One region of the Candidatus Pelagibacter sp. PS_44 genome, then DNA from elsewhere that is predicted to be linked to it. Evidence: riboswitches for the same ligand, from Rfam matches in the RefSeq annotation. Region 1 holds a riboswitch; the other holds the start of a gene.
What was found. Region 1 has a riboswitch for S-adenosylmethionine ahead of AC5SLO_RS01625 (homocysteine S-methyltransferase family protein). Riboswitches for the same ligand answer to the same signal wherever they lie in the genome.

Region 1 (3,396 bases):
ACTTTAAAAAGGTACTCTATCCTTTACTTTTTCTACCATTTATAAGTCGAGCTACAGCAGTAATTGGAAAAAGAATTTTCTTAAAGATTGATGATAAAGAGTTTCTATTAAATTTTAATAATAATATTTATTCAAATTATGCAAAAAATGAAATTATTGAGATTGCTGACAATATTTATTTTAAAGTTATCGAAAATAGAGATTCCTTTAATATTGAAGAATGGAATGAACTTTATAAACTTTCAGAGGAAACATTTGTTGAAGAAAATGAATCATTAAAACAAAGTGGAGCTGGTGCTGGATTAACAGATAACGATTAGCTATCTAATTTCACTCATTGCTTTAATATGAGATGGCCTTGTTTCACAACATCCACCTAAAATAGTAGCACCATCATCTTTAAATTTTTTAACAAATTTAGCCATAAATTGAGGTGTTAAATCTTTTCTTTGACCTAAAAACTCATTTGGATTTCCTGTTTTACTTTTATTATAATGATTAGTATATCCATTTTTGGGCTTGGTTGTTTCAAATGCATTAAACTTAAATCCAAAAGGAATACCCAAATTTCTAACCTCTTCCAAATTTTTAGAAAAATTTTCAGGTGAAATACAAGACAAGATTACCCCAAGTAAATTTTTGTGGTCAATATTATTTATAATATCAGATATTTTTTCACCACTTGGAAGATTAACACCCTCAGATATGTGTGCGCCCATCAGATAAGGTTTTTTGAAATCCTGGATTGCTTCAATTGCTAGTCTGAATTCTTTAACACTTGATAAAACATCTAAATAAAAAAAGTCAACATATGGATCAAGTAATTTTGCTTGATCATAAAAATTTTGTTTAATTTCTTCATTTGCTCTCGTATCTTCTTCGTAAGTTAAATATTGAGGTGGAAGACCCCCGGCTATAAAAATATGTGGAAATTGTTTTTTAGCTTTTTGAGCTATCTCCCCAGCTTTTTTATTTAGGTATTCAAATTTATCCTCAACTTTATTATCACGTAACCTAACTCTTCTAGTTGTAAAAGTTGTGGTAACAATAACTTCAGCTCCAGCTTTAATAAAATCTAAATGAGTATCTAATAATAGCTGATGATATTCTTCTTTAAGCAATGCATTAGCACTCCACAATGTTCCATTAGGTTTCATACCACGAGCTAATAATTCTTGCCCCATACCACCATCTAGAATTCGTGTTGTTTTAAAAAAATTAATATCCATTTTTACTCCTTACTTTTTTAGTGCTTTAGCTTTATGCCAGGTGCACAATATAGTCCAACTACCTTTACCAATTATCTAATGATTTCCTTTTTAGCAGTTAGTACCTGCAATATGGATCAAATCGGTTAATGTATTTATATATCTAATAGACTAATTAGTAAATCACTTCTTAAATAATATTTTAGCATTAAATGAGAAGGATCTTCTCTCACCATCAACATTAAATGGGTAAGCTGTGTGCATTAAATAATTAGGAAAAATTAATAAATCCCCTAATTTAGGGTTTAAATTGTAGATGCTTTTACTTAAAAAATTTTTTTGACCATTGATAAAATCAATAGTTCCATTAGTTTTAATCTTTTTATTCTTAAGAAATTTATTTTGATTCATATCTTTTGGGATTTTAAGATAGCCAACCCCTGATAATTGTCCTCCATGATAATGAATGGGGTTATACTCATTTTTTAATTGTCTTACTACCCATAGGTTAATTATCTTAATTTCTTTAATTTTTTTAACTTCTGACTTATCAAGATAAACTTTGATATTTTTTATTATTTCTTTAGACAAATTTTTATTAACTATTGTTTTAGGTATCTTGATTTCACTCTTAATTTGACTTGCTAGTTTAGAACTATAATCATTTTTTATAGATGATTGAGTCTTATCAACGTGATTATTTAATATACTAATAATTTTTTTGGATAACTTTGTTTTTCCTATAGTTGGTCCAAAAGCTCTAAATGTTTTCATATTCTATCTATAATAATTTAATACTTTCGTTATGCAAACAACTTCAATCCTATTCGAATAGCGACAAATATGACAAGTGCTGATGTCACTAGAGCCAACATTCTTGCAGGAAAAATTTTAAGATTTAAATAGTTTCCTAGTTGACCGCCTATTAAAACAAACAAAAATAATGGCCAATAATCATAAAGCCCATTTATTATTGATGACTTTGTAGATTGACCAGCAAGACCTGATAGAGAATTAATCAGTATGAATAATGATGCGGCAGTTGCAATATTTTTTACTTTATCTGCTCTAATCAATAACAATATGGGGCTTAAGAAAATTCCACCACCAATTCCAACTACACCAGACACAAATCCAATAGATGCGCCTATTAATAATGATAACATTTTTGGCATCTCTTTATAAACTTCAATCTTTTGATCAAAAGATTTAAATTTCACAAGAAGTAAAGCTCCTGCTAGTGTTAAGACTACAAAAAGTAAAATTTCAAAAATTTCTTTATTTATTGATAAAGAGCCACCTATGAATGCAAGTGGGACAGATGATATTAAAAATGGGGCAAGGATCTTAAGATTGATATTTCCAGCTTTAATATAGTTAATACAATTTCCTGACACGACAATGATATTACAAAAAAGAGCAATTACAGGAAAGATTAAGTAAGGAACATCCCAAATCAACAGAAGAGCTAGATAGGTAGAGCCACCACCAAATCCAACACTAGAGTATAAAGTTGCTGTTAGAAGAAATAAAAATGATAATATGATCACAATAATTATTTTAAATTTATGATTGTAAATATAGCACTTTTAACTGTTACGGACACCAGAACTTTTGAGAATGATAAGTCAGGTGCGATCTTAGTAAAAAAAATAGAGGAGGCTAAACATAAATTAGTAGATAGAAAAATTTGTAAAGATAATAAAGAAGACATTATTAAAATCCTTAAAGATTGGATTAATCAATCTGAAATAGACGTTGTAATTACAACAGGTGGCACTGGACTTACGGGTCGAGATATTACACCAGAGGCAATAAACGAAATAGCTGACAAACATATTCCAGGTTTTGGAGAGGTGTTTAGAACGATAAGTTTAAAAACAGTTGGTACATCTGCCATTCAATCTAGAGCTTGTGCTGTACTGGCTAACGGTAAGTATGTGTTTGCTTTACCAGGATCTTCAGGTGGGGTCACGGATGCCTGGGATGGAATTTTAAAACACCAGTTAGATGTAAATCATAAACCTTGTAATTTTGTAGAGCTGTTTCCAAGGCTAAAAGAGAAGTAATATATAAAACAATCTAATGAACATAAAAAATTTTATAAAAAAGAAATATATACGCTTACAAGGAAGTAGAAATATTTTAAAATTAAATTATTTTATTGAAAAGTATTTTAGAGATAAAA
Region 2 (3,396 bases), 210 kb from region 1:
TAATTCTTGCTCCGTGAGTTGGCTATGAGTTGTCGTTGCCGGATGTATAGCTAAGCTTCTAGCATCTCCTATATTTGCTACATGATAAAACATTTTTAAAGCTTCTATAAATTTCTTACCAGACTCAATGCCACCTTTTAGTTCTATTCCTATTAAAGCACCATTTCCTCCATCAAGATATTTTTTTGCTCTTTTACCAATATCTCCTTCATATTTGGTTGGGTAAATCACTCTAGAAACTTTTTTATGATTAGATAAATGATCCACTGTTTTTTCCGCATTAGAGCAATGTTGTTTCATCCTCAAGGCTACTGTCTCAAGTCCTTGAATTATTCCAAAAGCATTATCAGGAGCTAATGCAGCTCCAAGATCTCTCAAAAGAGTAACTCTTGCTCTAACAGCAAAGGATACATTGGCGCCAGTTAATTCAGGAACTGCCTTACCCCATACTACGCCACCATAACTTGCATCAGGTTCATTAAACAAGGGTTGTCTTTTTGGATTGGCTGTCCAATCAAAATTTCCACCATCAATTAGTGCTCCACCCACAACTGTACCATGTCCACCTATATATTTTGTAAGTGAGTAAACCACTATTGCAGCTCCATGCTCTATTGGCTTACAGATGATAGGGGCGGCGGTGTTATCAACTATTAATGGAATATTATATTTTTTTCCAATATCAGAAACTTCCTTAATAGGAAATACTCTTAAATAAGGATTGGGCAATGTTTCCCCATAAAAAGCTCTAGTTTTATCATCTATTGCTTTTTCAAAGTTGTTAGGATCTGCTGGATCAGCATATCTAACTTCAATACCAAGCTTACTCAATGTATGAGTAAACAATGAAACAGTTCCACCATAAAGATCTGTAGAACTAACAATGTTATCCCCAGCCTGAGCAACATTTAAGATAGCAAAGGTTGAAGCTGTTTGCCCAGAAGAGACAGTTAAACTTGCTAATCCACCATCTAAGGCAGCCAGTCTTTTTTCAAGAACATCATTGGTTGGATTCATAATTCTTGTGTAGATATTTCCAAACTCTTTTAGACCAAATAAATTGGCCGCATGCTCAGTGCTATCAAATAGATATGAAGTTGTTCTATAAATTGGGACAGCTACAGCTTTTGTAGTTGGATCACTTCTATAATCACCACCATGCAATGCGATAGTTTCTGGGTTTTGTCTTTTTGTACTCATCTTAATACTCCTTTTTTAGTATTTTTGCTTTATGCAAGGCATACAATACAGTTCAAATGCGCCTACCGAAAATGTGGGTAAAAAATCCTTTTTAGCAATTATTAGCCTGCAATAGGAACAAATCGGCAAACAAAAATTACCATTAAATGGCTATATTGCAAGAGAAATATAAAATTGACTTTATAATTATTAATAGTATTAATCCACGCTCTATGACTAAATTTTTAAAAAGTAGCGAATTAACAAGTAATTGGTTTGAAATTGATGCTAAAGGAGCAGTTGTTGGAAGACTAGCATCTATAATAGCAATGATTGTTAGAGGAAAAAACAAAACTACTTATACACCTCACATGGATGATGGTGACTTTGTAGTTGTTAAAAATATAGAACATGCAAAATTTACTGGAAAAAAATTTAAAGACAAAAAATACTATAGACATACGGGCCACCCTGGTGGAATTAAAGAAATAACTCCTGAAAAACTATTAGAAAAGAATAAACCAGGTGAGACTTTAAAATTAGCGGTTAAGAGAATGTTACCAGGAGGTGTTCTTGGTAGAAAACAACTAACTAAAGTTAAAATTTATGCTGGTGAAGAGCATCCTCATGCAGCTCAAAATCCAAAACTTTTAGATTTAGGAAAATTAAATAGCAAAAATTTAATTAGAAATTAATATGGAACAAACAGCACAAATAATATCAAAAAAACCTAAGATCAAGTTAGATTTTAAAGATAGCAAATACGCTACTGGCAGAAGAAAAAAATCAATTGCTAAAATTTGGTTAAAAAAAGGGACCGGTAAAATTTATGTTAATGGTCGAACAATGGATGAATACTTCACTAGTGGTAGTCATAAAATGCAAATTACTAGACCTTTTGAAATTATTAATCAAGCAACAGCTTATGATGTTAGATGTAGTGTCGCTGGAGGCGGTCACACTGGACAGGCAGGAGCAATGGTTCACGGTATTGCAAAAGCCTTAATATTATTTGACTCAGAACTAAGAAGTACACTAAAAACAGAGAAACTTAACACCAGAGACTCAAGATCTGTTGAAAGAAAAAAACCTGGTCGTAAAAAAGCTAGAAGAAGCTTCCAATTCTCGAAAAGATAATTCTTTTTTATTTCAAAATAGTTATAATAAACAATGCCTAAGCTTAATGTTTTAGTTGCTGGTTCAACTGGTTATATTGGTGTTCAATTAATAAAGTTATTAGTTAAACACAAAAATATTAATATAAAATATTTGTGTGGTAGCTCATCTGTGGGTAAGAAAATTACTAGTTATGAAAAATCATTAAAATCAAAAAATTTACCCAAGATTACTAAATTTAATAAATCATTTTTAAAAGAAGTTGATTTGGTATTTACCGCATTACCAAATGGTGAAGCTCAATCTATATCAAATAGTTTATTAAAACATAATGTGTTGATTGATTTGGCAGCAGATTTTAGACTTAATAATGCATCCTTATATCTAAAATGGTATAAACAAAAACACAGATCAATTTCAAATATTAAAAAATCTATATATTCATTACCTGAAATTACAGGTGAAAAAGTTAAAAATTTTAATATTATTGCTTGCCCGGGTTGTTATCCAACATCAATATTGTTACCGTTAATTCCATTGATTAAAAAAAATTTAATTAAAGTTAATAATATAATTATAGACTCTAAATCGGGATATTCCGGAGCTGGAAGAGGAGTACATGACAAATATAAAAATAAAAACCTTTATGAATCTTTAAGTGCCTACGGCGTTGGTTCTCATCGTCACAATTCTGAAATACAACAAGAGTTTAATTTTTTTACAAAAAAGAAAGTAAATTTTACTTTTACACCACATTTAACCCCAATGTTTAGAGGAATATTAAGCACTATTTATGTAGAGCTAAATAAAGGATCTACAATTAAAAAATTAGAAAAAGTGTTGATTAATCATTATCCCAATAATGAATTTGTAAAAATTCTAAAAACTAACTCTTTAATAAGTACAAATGATATAATTAATACAAATAACTGCCATATATCAATTTCTAAAACTAGGTATAAAGATAAAGTGATTATCTTGTCATCAATAGACAATCTAATTAAAGGTGGCGCAGGACAAGCTATACAAAATATGAACATTAGATTTGGATTTAAAAAGACTGAGGGCTTAATATGAAATATTTCTTAGTATTTTTATTTC

Region 2: another riboswitch for S-adenosylmethionine. It lies ahead of AC5SLO_RS02845 (O-acetylhomoserine aminocarboxypropyltransferase/cysteine synthase family protein); the one in region 1 lies ahead of AC5SLO_RS01625 (homocysteine S-methyltransferase family protein).

What each region holds. Positions count from the first base shown of each region.
Region 1 is NZ_CM182063.1:307,202-310,597, forward strand. It holds gene AC5SLO_RS01620 (DUF3726 domain-containing protein) at 1-320, shown strand, start outside; gene AC5SLO_RS01625 (homocysteine S-methyltransferase family protein) at 321-1,229, opposite strand; SAM riboswitch class V at 1,239-1,302, opposite strand; gene AC5SLO_RS01630 (2OG-Fe(II) oxygenase family protein) at 1,392-1,982, opposite strand; gene AC5SLO_RS01635 (sulfite exporter TauE/SafE family protein) at 2,012-2,758, opposite strand; gene moaB (molybdenum cofactor biosynthesis protein B) at 2,777-3,277, shown strand; gene AC5SLO_RS01645 (class I SAM-dependent methyltransferase) at 3,294-3,396, shown strand, end outside.
Region 2 is NZ_CM182063.1:514,670-518,065, forward strand. It holds gene AC5SLO_RS02845 (O-acetylhomoserine aminocarboxypropyltransferase/cysteine synthase family protein) at 1-1,200, opposite strand, end outside; SAM riboswitch class V at 1,205-1,273, opposite strand; gene rplM (50S ribosomal protein L13) at 1,413-1,874, shown strand; gene rpsI (30S ribosomal protein S9) at 1,876-2,316, shown strand; gene argC (N-acetyl-gamma-glutamyl-phosphate reductase) at 2,350-3,372, shown strand; gene AC5SLO_RS02865 (hypothetical protein) at 3,369-3,396, shown strand, end outside.